Regions from separate parts of the Brachybacterium rhamnosum genome, predicted to be linked through region 1. Evidence: riboswitches for the same ligand, from Rfam matches in the RefSeq annotation. Region 1 holds a riboswitch; each other region holds the start of a gene.
The links. Region 1 has a riboswitch for thiamine pyrophosphate ahead of ABD080_RS08585 (MFS transporter). Riboswitches for the same ligand answer to the same signal wherever they lie in the genome.

Region 1 (4,314 bases):
GTGCGGCCGCGCACCATGTGCTGGTCGGAGCCGCAGATGTTGGTCGCGACGGTGCGCAGGATCGCGCCGTGGGGCACCTTCCGGCCGACGTTGGCCGGGTTCACCCCCGGACCGTCCTTCAGCTCGAACTCGGGGTAGGGGGTGTCGACCACCTCGACGTGGCCTGCTCCCTTGTACGCCACAGCTCTGTTCTCAGACATCATCGTCCTTCCGTGGAACCACTGACGAGCGGCACCGCGAGCGCACCGGGCGTCCGGTGCCGCGGGACCCGCGAGCACGGGACCCTCGCCGGCCAGCCTGCCCCGGCGATCAGGGAAAGACAAGGCCCGGAAGTTTTCCCTCCGGACATGACGGAGCGCCCGCCGGATCGTTCCGACGGGCGCTCCGTGAGCTGTGGGGCTCCGGGGCTCAGGCGCCCTGGATGTTCACGGCGGTGAGGCCGCGATCGGTGCGCTCCACCTCGAAGGAGACCTTCTGGTTCTCCTCGAGGTTGCGGTAGCCGGTGCCGGAGATGTTGCTGAAGTGGGCGAAGACGTCGTCCGAGCCGTCGTCGGGGGCGATGAAGCCGAAGCCCTTGTCGGCGTTGAACCACTTCACGGTGCCAGTTGCCATGTTCCTGTAATCCTTCGATGTCGTCGGCCGAGTCTCGGCCAATGATGCCTGCCGCCGGAAGACGCTCCGCCGACGACGTGGACCCCGAGAAGGGTCCGGCGGCACGCCGCGGACGACGTGCCGAGCACTAGGTTCGCAGACTTTCGCCCCGGATGCGAGCATGATTCCCCGATTGTTCATCGAAGGAGACCGATCGCTCGGTCCCGACCGCTCGGAAGCGCCCGATCGGAGGCCGCCGAGGACGGACATCCATCTCTCACCGCTCCCCGGCGAGCGCGACCGCGTCGAGGTCCCCGTCGAGGTCCGCGGGCGTGAGGCGCGGGCCGAGCCGGGCGCCGAGGATCAGCAGCGCCGCCCCGAGCACCATGAGCAGCAGCACCGACCCGCGAGGTCCGGTGATCCCGGCGAGCAGCGGGAGGTAGAAGGGGTACAGGGCCGGAAGCACGAGGGAGAGGCTGTAGGCGGAGCCGTACCCGGTGGAGCGCACGGCCGTGGGGAAACGCTCGGACAGATACGCGGAGACCGGGCCGTAGGCGGCGACGGTCACCACCTGCAGCAGCGCCGCGCAGAGCGCCGCCCGGGCGAGGCTCCCGGAGCCGACGGCCGCCCACCACAGGGGCGGCCCGAGGAGCAGGGCGGCGATCCCCCAGTGCGTGAGCAGTCGGCGCCGGCCGATCACCGTGGAGAGGTGCCCGGCGAGCGCCATCGCGAGCGCCTGGACGACGGAGGCGATGCCCATGGCGAGCGCGACCTCGGTGGCGGCGAGGGCACCGCCCTCCCCGAGCCGCGCGGTGAGCAGCAGGACCGTCGTGTTCGTGAGCAGCCAGAGCCCCGTCATCATGACGAAGGCCTGCCGGAAGGCGCCGGACCAGCGGCCTGCGAGCACCTGCCGGACGCCGCCCCGCACCGGCGTCGTATTCCCGTCCCTCCCGGCGCGGCGGGTGATGGGGGCGTCGACGACGTGCGAGCGGTAGTACAGCAGCATCCCCAGCGAGAGCAGCGCGCCGACGACGAACAGCAGTCGCCAGCCCCAGACGGCGTACTCCTCCGGCCCGAGCACCAGCAGCAGCGTGGCGGTCGCGAAGGCGATCGCCCCCTGCGCCCACGGCGCCATCGAGAGGATCAGCCCGCTCATGAGGCCGCGGCGGCGCGGCGGCGACCACTCCATGGCGAGCGGGATCGCGGCGGAGTACTCCCCGGCGACGAAGATGCCGCCCAGGAAGCGCAGGCCGAGGATCAGCGCGATCGTCCCGGCGCCCAGCAGCTCGTGGGTGGGCATCGCGGCGATCAGCAGCGCGCAGCCGGCGGTGCCGGCGATCGCGACCTGCGTGGTGCGGGTGCGGCCCAGGCGGTCGGAGATCCGGCCGAAGACGACCCCGCCGACGGGCCGACCGAGCATCATCGCGATGACGACGATCGCACCGGTCGCCGCGGCGACGCCGGGCCCGGCGACCGTGGCCAGCGCCGGGGTGAGCGCGGTGAGCGGCAGGAACACGTGGACGTTGTCGATGAAGTTCCCGACCACACCGGCGCGGAGCGCGGCGCGCCCCGAGGGCGGCAGACGGTCCGGCGGGCCGACGGGGCCGGGGCGGTCGACCTCGTCGATGGTGGGTGCATCGGTCGCGGGCAGGCGCGAGCGCATGGCGGACATCCCTTCGTCAGTACGAGCTGCATCAGGTTCCACGGGTGTGATCTCAGCGCCGACGGCGCACCCCGTGTCCGCGATCGAGTATCCCGGGTGCGGGGCGCAGCAGGCCGACGTGTCCACGGGACACCGCCGTCTTCGCGCCGAAGCCCGGGCGCGCCGACCGCCGTCGGCCGATCCACTCCTGCTGGCGCGCCGCCCTCAGCCGATCTCGTCCGGCCAGCTCTCCGGCATCGAGCCGTCCTCGGCGACAGGCACCATCCCGCGGTAGCCGGTGACGGTCTCCCAGTGGTCTCCGCGGGCACGGAGGAACAGGTAGACCTCACCGGCGTCCTCGATGCCCGAGAGGGCGTCCCGGCTCTCCCCGCAGCTGTACGGCAACGAGAGCACCTCGATGCTCGACCCCTCGCCGTCGGCCGGGGCTCCGGAGACCCACTCGGCAACCTGAACGGTCCACAGCGGCACGTCGTACAGCTCGTAGCGTCCCGTCGCGGGCGGACCGTCGGCTGTGCCGCGCACGACGGCGTCGGACTCCGCCGCCGCGTCCGCAGGCGTCTCCAGTTCGATCCAGTCGATGCAGCTCGCGGCGGTGGTCTCGTCCTCCGGGCGCGTCGCCGGGCCGTCGCAGCCGCTGAGGGCGGCCGCTCCGGCGAGCGCGGCGAGCAGAGTGCGTCGGCGGACCATGGGCACATCGTGCACCCGCCGGGCACCGTCGAGGAGGCCCGTGACCGCATCGCAACCGTGATCGTGCACCTGCCGTGGCCTGGCTCGATAGCGTGCAGGGATGACCGCTGACGCTCCCGCCTCCCCGTCCCTCGACCTCCGTGACGTGGAGGCGTTCCTGCGTGTGCCGCGGGTCTCCGCGATCGCCGCGGGCCCGGGCGGCCGGGCGGCCGCTGTGGTGCAAGAGGCCGACGAGCACCTCTCCCGTCTGGTCCCCGCCCTCTGGGAGCTCACGGCGGAGGGACCCGCCCGGCGGCTGACGGTCTCGGAGAAGGGCGAGTCCTCGCCGTGCTTCGCGCCGGACGGCTCGCTGCTGTTCACCTCCTCCCGACCCGATCCCACGGGCGAGGCGCCCGAGGGGACGACGGCGATCTGGCGGCTGCCGCTCGCCGGCGAGGCGCAGGTGCTCGCGCATGCGCCGGGCGGGCTCGAGCTGCTCGACGTGGCCGGCGACGGCACGATCCTCGCCGCGACGAGCGTGCTGCCCGGCGTGAGCCTCGAGGAGGACGCCGAGGCCCGCGCGGCACGGAAGGACGCGAAGCGCACGACGATCTGGCACACGGGCATGCCGATCCGGCAGTGGGACCACGAGCGCGGCGACTCCTCCCGCCACCTCCTGATCGTCACCGCGCAGGGCGAGCTGCGGGACCTCACGCCGGACGCCGGCACCCTGCCGCTGCACACCGCCTCCGCCGTGCTCGCGCGCGACGGGCGCACCGTCGTCACCGAGTGGACCGAGCGGATCGCCCGCGGGGAGACCCGCACCAGCCTGGTCCGCATCGACGGGGCGACCCGCGAGCGCACGCCGCTGCTCGAGGCGACGGACGAGCACGGCTACGACTCCCCCGTGCTGTCCCCGGACGGCCGGCTCCTCGCCGTCACCCGCTCGACCGTCTCCACCCCGACGGACACGAGCTACGGGCGCCTGGAGATCCACGACCTCGAGGGCGACGGCGTGGTCGCGGTCGACCTCGGCGACCTCACCGCCGGCCAGGTGGTGTGGCAGGCCGACGGCGGCACGCTGCTCGTGAGCGGGGACCTGCACTCCTCCGGCGCGGTGCTCGCGGTCGACCCCTCGACCGGCGCCGTCTCCACGCTCGCCGACGGCGGCGTGTTCTCCTCCCTCTCCCCCGCCGAGGACGGCTCCGTGCTCGCCCTGCGCAGCGACGTGGCGACGCCGGCCCGCCCGGTGCGGATCACCGCGGAGGGCGTCGTGGAGCTGCCCGCGCCGGGCGCCGTCGGCCCCCTGCCCGACACCCTCGAGAAGGTGACCACCACCGTGGGCGGTGTCGAGGTGCCCGGCTGGCTGTGCACGCCCGTGGGGGCGAGCGCCG
Region 2 (4,314 bases), 1.3 Mb from region 1:
TCCGCGCACCGCAGCGGCATCTCCCGCCGGCACCTCGGCGCCTTCGCGGGCCTCGCCCTGCTGCCCCTCGCCGGCTGCGGCCTGCGCCCCGCGACCGCCTACACGCCGGACGTCGCCCCCGGCTCGATCACCCCCATCGAGGGCCTCCCCGCCGACGCCTCGCTCACGGTCACCGGCAAGAACTTCACCGAGCAGCTCATCCTCGGCAAGATCGGCGTGATCGCCGCCCGGGCCGCCGGCTTCCAGGTGGACGACCTCACCAACGTTCCCGGCTCCGTCCCCGTGCGCGAGCTCATGACCTCCGGCGACGCCGACATGACCTGGGAGTACACGGGCACCGCCTGGCTCACCTACATGGGCGAGACCGAGGGGATCCCGGACAAGCAGGAGCAGTGGGAGGCCGTGCGCGACGCCGACGTCGCCAACGGGCTCACCTGGCTGCCGCCCGCGCCGCTGAACAACACCTACGCCCTCGCCGTGCGCTCCGATGCCGTCGAGGAGCTGGGCGGCATCAGCTCCCTGAGCGAGATCGCGGACCTGCCCGTCGAGGACCGCACGATCTGCGTGGAGCCCGAGTTCAACTCCCGCGCGGACGGCCTGATCCCGCTGCTGAAGGAGTACGGCATCCCCCGCGACGCCGCCGACGGCGTCCCCGAGGAGAACGTCTCGATCTACGACACGGGCGCCGTGTACACCGCGACCGCCCGCGGCTCCTGCAACTTCGGCGAGGTCTTCACGACCGACGGCCGCATCGAGAGCCTGGACCTCACGATCCTCGAGGACGACAAGGGCTACTTCCCCGCCTACAACGTCGCCCCGGTGCTCAGCACCGCGACGCTCGAGAAGCACCCCGAGCTCGCGGACATCTTCGACCAGATCTCCCCCGCCATCACGGACGACGCCCTGCGCGCGCTGAACCTGCGGGTGGACGAGGGCGGCGAGCTCCCGGCGGACGTCGCCTTCGACTTCATGGTCGAGCAGGGGTTCGTCACGCGCCCCTGATCGGCCCGCTCCGGCAGGTCACCGCCGCACGGCCCCCGGCAGCCACCGCGACCCGAGCGCCGCGAGCCACGCCGCGGCGATCCCGATCACCGCGGCGAGCACGAGCTCGACGCCCCACAGCACGGGGCTCGGGATGCCGTGGTACATGACCGCCCACTGCGCGGGGAGGATCAGCAGGAAGCCCAGCACCAGCAGCAAGGTGAGCGGGCTGCGGCCCCGCACGATCAGCCAGCCCAGCAGCCCCACGGCCGGGCCGAGGATCGAGAGGTCCAGCATCCGCGGGAAGGGCTGCGGCAGGTCCAGGTCGCCCCGGAGGTACGAGATCACGAGGACCGTCCCGAGCAGGACGGGCACGACGACGACCGCCGCGGCGAGCGCCGCCCGCCACAGGGCAGTGGGCGCGAGCGCGAGACCGCCCGCGAGCACGAGCAGGCCGATCCCGAGCTGGACGATGCCCTGGAGCTTCAGCAGCGGGTCGTCGAAGCCGACGAACCCCACCGGGGACCACTGCGTGAGCAGGTAGGAGCCGATCACGGTCGCGACGAGGGCCATGCCGTAGCGGGCTCCGTCCCTCCGCTCGTGGCGGTCCGGCGTGGCGACAGGCGCGCCGAACTGCGGCCCGGGGAAGCCCGGAGGGGCGCCGGGCACGGCGGGCCGGGGCGCGGGGAGGCCGGGCTGGGGCTGGGTCATCGTCACTCCTGGTGGTCCCGCGGGGGCAGGCGCCCACTGTAGGCGGAGCGGTCGCCGATCACCGCCGATCCGGCAGGCCCGTCGGCCCGTCGGCCTGTCGGTCTATCGCGATCCGACTGGCCCCTCGCGATCCGACGGGCCCGTCGGACCTGCGGCCGGACCGCACCGCCGGCGTCCTCGCTCCTGGGGTACGGTGCTCGCCGATCCCTCGGGTGCCCGTCGCAACGGGCTGAGATCGGACTGTCGCGGTCCGAGTACCGACCGAACCTGCCCGGGTCATGCCGGCGAAGGAAGAAGGAGAGCGACTGCATGTCCGCACGCCCTGAGAACTACCCCACCCACACCCTCGACCACCTCGAGGATCCCGAGCACGGCATCCGCGTGCCCGTCACCCGGATCACCCAGGACCCCGCCCCGAGCGGCGCGGAGAACCCGCCCGTGACCGTCTACCGCACCGCGGGCCCCGGCTGCGCGCCGGAGGAGGGCCTCGCGCCGCTGCGCGAGGACTGGATCCGCGGCCGCGGCGACGTGGAGGCCTACACGGGTCGCAGCCGGAGCCTCGAGGACGACGGCCGCAGCGCCGTGCGCCGCGGGGAGGCGAGCGCGGAGTGGCGGGGCGCGCGGAGGGAGCCGCTGCGCGGCCTCGAGGGCCGACGGGTCACGCAGATGCACTACGCCCGCCGCGGGGAGATCACCGCGGAGATGCGCTTCGTGGCGCTGCGCGAGGGCTGCGACGTGGAGCTCGTGCGCAGCGAGCTCGCCGCGGGCCGCGCGATCATCCCCGCGAACGTGAACCATCCCGAGGCGGAGCCGATGATCATCGGCCGCGCGTTCCTCGTGAAGGTCAACGCGAACATCGGCAACTCGGCGGTGACCTCGTCGATCGCGGAGGAGGTCGCGAAGCTCGAGTGGGCGACCCGCTGGGGCGCGGACACCGTCATGGACCTCTCCACCGGCGATGACATCCACACCACCCGCGAGTGGATCCTGCGCAACTCCCCCGTGCCGATCGGCACGGTCCCCATCTACCAGGCGCTCGAGAAGGTGAACGGGGATGCGAACGCCCTGACCTGGGAGATCTTCCGGGACACCGTGATCGAGCAGTGCGAGCAGGGCGTGGACTACATGACGATCCACGCCGGGGTGCTGCTGCGCTACGTGCCGCTGACGGCGAATCGGGTCACGGGGATCGTCTCGCGCGGTGGCTCCATCCTGGCCGGCTGGTGCCTGGCCCGGCACCGGGAGAACTTCCTCTACGAGCACTTCGACGAGCTGTGCGCGATCTTCGCCCGCTACGACGTCTCCTTCTCCCTCGGCGACGGGCTGCGCCCCGGCTCCCTCGCCGATGCGAACGACGCCGCCCAGTTCGCGGAGCTCGACACGCTCGCGGAGCTCACCGCCCGCGCCTGGGAGCACGACGTGCAGGTCATGGTCGAGGGACCCGGGCACGTGCCGCTGCACCTCGTGCGGGAGAACGTGGAGCGCCAGCAGGAGCTGTGCCACGGCGCGCCGTTCTACACGCTGGGCCCGCTTGTCACGGACATCGCCCCCGCGTACGACCACATCACCTCCGCGATCGGCGCCACCGAGATCGCCCGGTACGGCACGGCGATGCTCTGCTACGTGACGCCCAAGGAGCACCTGGGCCTCCCCGACCGCGACGACGTGAAGACCGGCGTGATCACGTACAAGATCGCCGCCCACGCGGCGGACGTCGCCAAGGGCCACCCCGGCGCCCGGGACCGCGACGACGCGCTCTCCAGGGCCCGATTCGAGTTCCGCTGGCGGGACCAGTTCGGCCTGTCCCTGGACCCGCAGCTCGCCGAGCAGTACCACGACGAGACGCTCCCGGCGGAGCCCGCGAAGACGGCGCACTTCTGCTCGATGTGCGGGCCGAAGTTCTGCTCGATGCGGATCTCGCAGGACATCCGCGACACCTACGGGGACATGCCCGCCCAGGAGCGGATCGCGCTCGAGGGCATGGAGGCGAAGTCCCGGGAGTTCCGCGAGCAGGGCGGCACGGTGTACCTGCCCTCCCGGTCGGTGCCCGCTCGGCCGTAGGATCCAGGAGTCCTCACCGGTGCCAGCGTCGGCAGCGATGCCCTGAACCACCCCGCGCTGGAGCCCCCGTTGAGCACCTCGACCACCACCCCGCCGCCTGCGGCCCCCGCTCCCCTGCCCCCGGGCCGGCTGCGGCTGGTCATCCTCGCGATGGCGCTCGGAGCCTTCGCGATCGGCACCACCGAGTTCGCGTCGATGGGCCTGCTGCCGCAGATCGCCCGCTCGCTGGAGGTGAGCGTGCCGCAGGCCGGCATGCTCATCACGCTCTACGCGCTGGGCGTGGTGATCGGGGCGCCGCTCGTGACGATGGCCGCGGTGCGGGTGCCGCGGGCGAGGCTCCTGGTGGTGCTCATCGCGCTGATCGGCCTCGGGAACCTGGCCTCGGCGATTGCGCCGAGCTTCACGGTGCTCGCCCTCGCCCGCTTCGTGGCGGGGCTGCCGCACGGCGCGTTCTTCGGGGTCTCGGCGCTCGTCGCCTCGCGCCTGTCCCCGCCGGGGCGGCGCGCCCGCTCGGTGTCCCTCGTGATGCTGGGCCTGACGATCGCGACGATGCTCGGCGTG
Region 3 (4,314 bases), on a different contig from region 1:
CGACTCCAGCCGCTACCAGGTCAAGATCCACCAGGGCGGTCTGGGCCTGCCGGACGAGTCGTACTACCGCGAGGAGTCCTATGCGGCGATCCGCGAGGCCTACGTCTCGCACCTCGCCGAGCTCGCGCGCCTGGCCGACCTCCCCGGCCGCCCCGGCCTCCCCGAGGGCGACGCCGAGGCGCTCGCCGCGGCCGTCATGGATCTCGAGACCCGCCTCGCCGCGTGCCACGTCGACGTCGTCCGTGTGCGCGACCGCGAGAAGTCCGACAACCCGATGACCGCCGCGCAGCGTGCGGAGCTCGCCCCCGCCTTCCCGTGGGACGCCTTCGTCGAGGGGACCGGCGCCCCGGCGGGGACCTTCGACGTGGTCTCCGTGGGACAGCCCGAGTTCGTCTCCGCGGCAGCCGAGCTGCTCGCGGCCGAGGACCTTGCGGTGCTGCGCGCCTGGATGGCCGTGCACACCGTCTCCGCCTACGCCCCCTATCTCCCCGCGGCGCTCGTCGACGCGAACTTCGCCTTCTTCGGCACCGTGCTCTCGGGCGCGGAGGAGCTGCGTGAGCGCTGGAAGCGCGGCGTCGGCTTCGTCGAGGGAGCCGTCGGCTTCGAGGTCGGCCGCGAGTACGTCTCGCGCCACTTCCCGCCGGAGCACAAGGCGCACATGGAGCGTCTGGTCGCCGCGCTGCTCGAGGCGTACCGCGTCTCGATCGAGGGCCTGGACTGGATGACCGAGCAGACGCGCGCGAAGGCGCTCGAGAAGCTCTCCCTGTTCGTCCCGAAGATCGGCTACCCGGAGACCTGGCGGGACTACGAGGGCCTCGAGATCGTCGAGGGCGACCTCGTCGCGACCGTGCGCGCCTCGCGCCGCTTCGACGCCGAGTTCGAGTACGCGAAGGTGGGCGGCGAGGTCGACGAGACGGAGTGGCACATGACCCCGCAGACGGTCAACGCCTACTACAACCCCGGCCGCAACGAGATCGTCTTCCCCGCCGCGATCCTGCAGCCGCCGTTCTTCGACGCGGAGGCCGACGACGCCGTGAACTTCGGCGGGATCGGCGCCGTGATCGGCCACGAGATCGGCCACGGCTTCGACGACCAGGGCTCGAAGTTCGACGGCCACGGCAACCTCGTCACCTGGTGGACCGAGGAGGACCGCGCCGCCTTCGACGAGCGCACCGCAGCCCTCATCGAGCAGTACTCGGCGCTCTCGCCCCGGGACCTCGACGACGCCCACCACGTCAACGGCGCCCTCACCGTCGGCGAGAACATCGGCGACCTGGGCGGCCTCACGATCGCGGTGAAGGCGTACCTCGCGACCGCGGGCGAGGGGTCCCCCGAGCTCGACGGCCTCACCGGGCTGCAGCGCGTGTTCTGGTCCTGGGCGACCGTGTGGCGGGGCCTGACCAGGCCGCAGGAGGCGATCCGCCGCCTCGCGATCGACCCCCATGCGCCGATGGAGTTCCGCTGCAACACGGTGGTGAGCCACCTCGACGCCTTCCACGAGGCGTTCGACGTGCGCGAGGGCGACGGCATGTACCGGGCGCCCGCCGAGCGCGTCCGCATCTGGTGAGCGCGCACGCGGGGCGGGCATGAGGCCCGAGGCGCCCTCGTTCACCGACACGACCCGGCCCTCGGCCGTGGGCTGGACGCGGATCGCGCTCACCGCCGCCTCCGGGGTCGTGCTGCTGGTGCTCGCGCTCGTGCGGGCGACCGTCCCGCCGCCGCTGCTGGTCGCCGCGGCCGTGCTCTTCGCGCTGCTCGCCGTGTGGACGTGGATGCACCATGCGACGCGCATCCTGGTCGACGGCCGCGGGGTGACCGTGAGCCTCGGCGGGTTCTGGCCGCAGGCCACCTGGCCCGTCGAGGACTTCCGCGGCGTGCAGCTGCGCGAGCTGGACGCCACGGTCGTGGGCGTCACCGTGGGCGGCTACGGATGGCGTCGCGGGCGCGCGCTGACCCCCGCCCCGGAGCAGCTCACCGCCGTCGGCTCGCGCCGCACCCTCACCCTGGCCGAGACGCAGGCGACCTACCGCCTGCTCGTGACCCGGCCGGGCACCCAGGTCGAGATCGTCGGTCGCGGCGGCACCCACTACCTGTTCTCCCCCACGGACCCGCGGTCCACTGCGGAGGCGATCGACCAGGCGATCCGCGCGCGGCGGTAGACTGGCCCGCGGTCATCCACTGACAGGGGAGCACCGCACGGTGCTGAGAGTGCGCGCATGCGCAGACCCTCGAACCTGAACCGGGTCATGCCGGCGGAGGGAGTCGGGATTTCCGTCGCGGCGCCCCCGGCGCCACGACGCCCCTTTCCACGAGGAGAGGAGTCGGAATGACACGCATGAGGACGATCGACCTGCTGGTCAGCGTCGCGATCGGAGCGGCCTTCGGGGTCGCCTTCCTGGGCTACGGGGCCCTGTACTCGCTGATCGGGCCGCTCACCGCGGCCTTCAAGCCCGCCGAGGGCATCCTCGCCGGCATCTGGTTCCTGCCCGCCGTGCTCGCCGCGCTCATCGTGCGCAAGCCCGGCGCGGCGCTTCTCGCGGAGCTCGTCGCCGCGACGCTCGAGATGATCCTCGGCGGCCAGTGGGGCTGGGGCACCGTCGTCTCGGGCCTGCTGCAGGGCGGCGGCGTCGAGATCGGCTTCCTGCTCTTCGTCTACCGCCGCTTCACGCTGCCCGTCGCGATGCTCGGCGGCGTGATCGCGGCGGCGCTCGAATGGGTGTGGGAGCGCTTCTCCTACTACCCCGAGATGAGCTGGACCTTCGCCCTTCTGCTGCTGGCCTTCTTCCTGGTCTCCGGTGCGCTGCTGTGCGGAGCCCTCGGCTGGGCGGCCGTGCGAGCCCTCGGCGCGACGGGAGCCCTCGACGCGCTGCCCGCGGGCCGGGACCGGGATCGCGAGCGCCGCGCCGCCGCCACGACCGCCGCGTGAGGGCGGCTGCGTGAGGGACCTGCTCCTGGACGGGGTGCGCTGGCGCCCCACGGGCCGCGACGAGCCCACGCTCGACGGCCTGCGCCTGCACGTGCCCGGCGGGCAGAAGGTGCTGCTCACGGGGGTGAGCGGGAGCGGGAAGTCCACCGTGCTGCGCGCCCTGGCGGGCCTGCTCGACCCCGAGGCCGGGGACCTCGAGCAGGCCCCCACCGGGCCCTCCCGCCCCGGGGAGCGGGGGCTGCTGCTGCAGAACCCCGCGCATGCGGTGGTGGGCGCGACCGTCGCGCGCGACGCGGCGATCGGCCCGGAGAACGCGGCCCTCCCCCGCCCCGAGATCCACGAGCGGGTGAGGCGCGCGCTGGACGCCGCGGCGGTCGACGTCGACGGCTCCCGGGATCCGCTCGCCGTCTCCGGCGGGCAGCAGCAGCGGGTGGCCCTCGCGGGCGCCCTCGCCCTGCACCCCGAGGCGATGCTGCTCGACGAGCCCACGAGCATGCTCGATCCCGAGGCCGCCGCGACGGTGCGCCGCGCCGTGCTCGCGGCCTCCGCCGGGCGGACCCTCGTCATCGCCGACCACCACGTGGAGCCGTGGCGGGAGCACCTCGACCGGATCGTCGTGCTGGGCTCCGGCGCGCAGGTGCTCGCCGACGGACCGCCCGAGGAGGTCCTCGCCCGGCGTCCCGAGCTGCAGGAGACGGAGCCCGCCCCGGGCCCGGCCCCGGAGGCCGAGCTGCGGATCGAGCCGGGGCTGCTCACCGTCGTCACCGGGGCGAGCGGCGCGGGGAAGACGACCCTGCTGCGCTCCCTCGCCGCGGAGGCCGGCCGGCGGCGCGGCTCGCTGCTGCTGGTCCCCCAGGACCCGGCGCACTTCTTCCTCGCCTCGACCGTGCGCGGTGAGCTCGGCGACGCGGCGGATCCCGCGGCCGCGGCGGATGCCCGGTCCCTGCTGGACCGCGCAGGCCTCGCGCACCTCGCCGGTGCCAACCCCCATCGGCTCTCCGGCGGGGAGCAGCGGCGCCTCGCGATCATCGCCGCCCTCGCGGCGCGGCCCGAGGTGCTGCTGCTCGATGAGCCGACCGTGGGCCTGGACGCCGAGCGGCGGTCGGCGGTGCTCGCCCTGCTCGAGGAGGCCCGGGACCGCGGCACCGCCGTCGTCGCCGCCTCCCACGACCCCGTGCTCGTCGCGGCCGCCGGGTCCCGGCACCACCTGGAGGGCACCCCCTCCCCCGCCCCGACGGCGGCGAGCGCGTCGGCCGGGGCAACGACCCCCGCCCCCGGGGCCTCCGCCGAACCCGATCGTCGGATCCTGCCCGTCCCCCGCGCCGCGCACCGGCCCGCGGACGCCCTGAACCCGCTGATGCTCTGCCTGATCGGCATCCTCGCGGCGG

Region 2: another riboswitch for thiamine pyrophosphate. It lies ahead of thiC (phosphomethylpyrimidine synthase ThiC); the one in region 1 lies ahead of ABD080_RS08585 (MFS transporter).
Region 3: another riboswitch for thiamine pyrophosphate. It lies ahead of ABD080_RS00915 (ECF transporter S component); the one in region 1 lies ahead of ABD080_RS08585 (MFS transporter).

Annotation. Positions count from the first base shown of each region.
Region 1 is NZ_BAAAIS010000002.1:1,467,852-1,472,165, reverse strand. Features, by position in the region: gene fdhA (formaldehyde dehydrogenase, glutathione-independent) at 1-200, opposite strand, end outside; gene ABD080_RS08590 (cold-shock protein) at 409-612, opposite strand; gene ABD080_RS08585 (MFS transporter) at 869-2,254, opposite strand; TPP riboswitch at 2,246-2,338, opposite strand; gene ABD080_RS08580 (hypothetical protein) at 2,459-2,941, opposite strand; gene ABD080_RS08575 (S9 family peptidase) at 3,042-4,314, shown strand, end outside.
Region 2 is NZ_BAAAIS010000002.1:177,462-181,775, forward strand. Features, by position in the region: gene ABD080_RS02690 (glycine betaine ABC transporter substrate-binding protein) at 1-1,002, shown strand, start outside; gene ABD080_RS02695 (hypothetical protein) at 1,021-1,692, opposite strand; TPP riboswitch at 1,893-2,002, shown strand; gene thiC (phosphomethylpyrimidine synthase ThiC) at 2,002-3,753, shown strand; gene ABD080_RS02705 (MFS transporter) at 3,823-4,314, shown strand, end outside.
Region 3 is NZ_BAAAIS010000001.1:188,574-192,887, forward strand. Features, by position in the region: gene ABD080_RS00905 (M13 family metallopeptidase) at 1-1,567, shown strand, start outside; gene ABD080_RS00910 (hypothetical protein) at 1,587-2,159, shown strand; TPP riboswitch at 2,174-2,278, shown strand; gene ABD080_RS00915 (ECF transporter S component) at 2,336-2,926, shown strand; gene ABD080_RS00920 (ATP-binding cassette domain-containing protein) at 2,937-4,314, shown strand, end outside.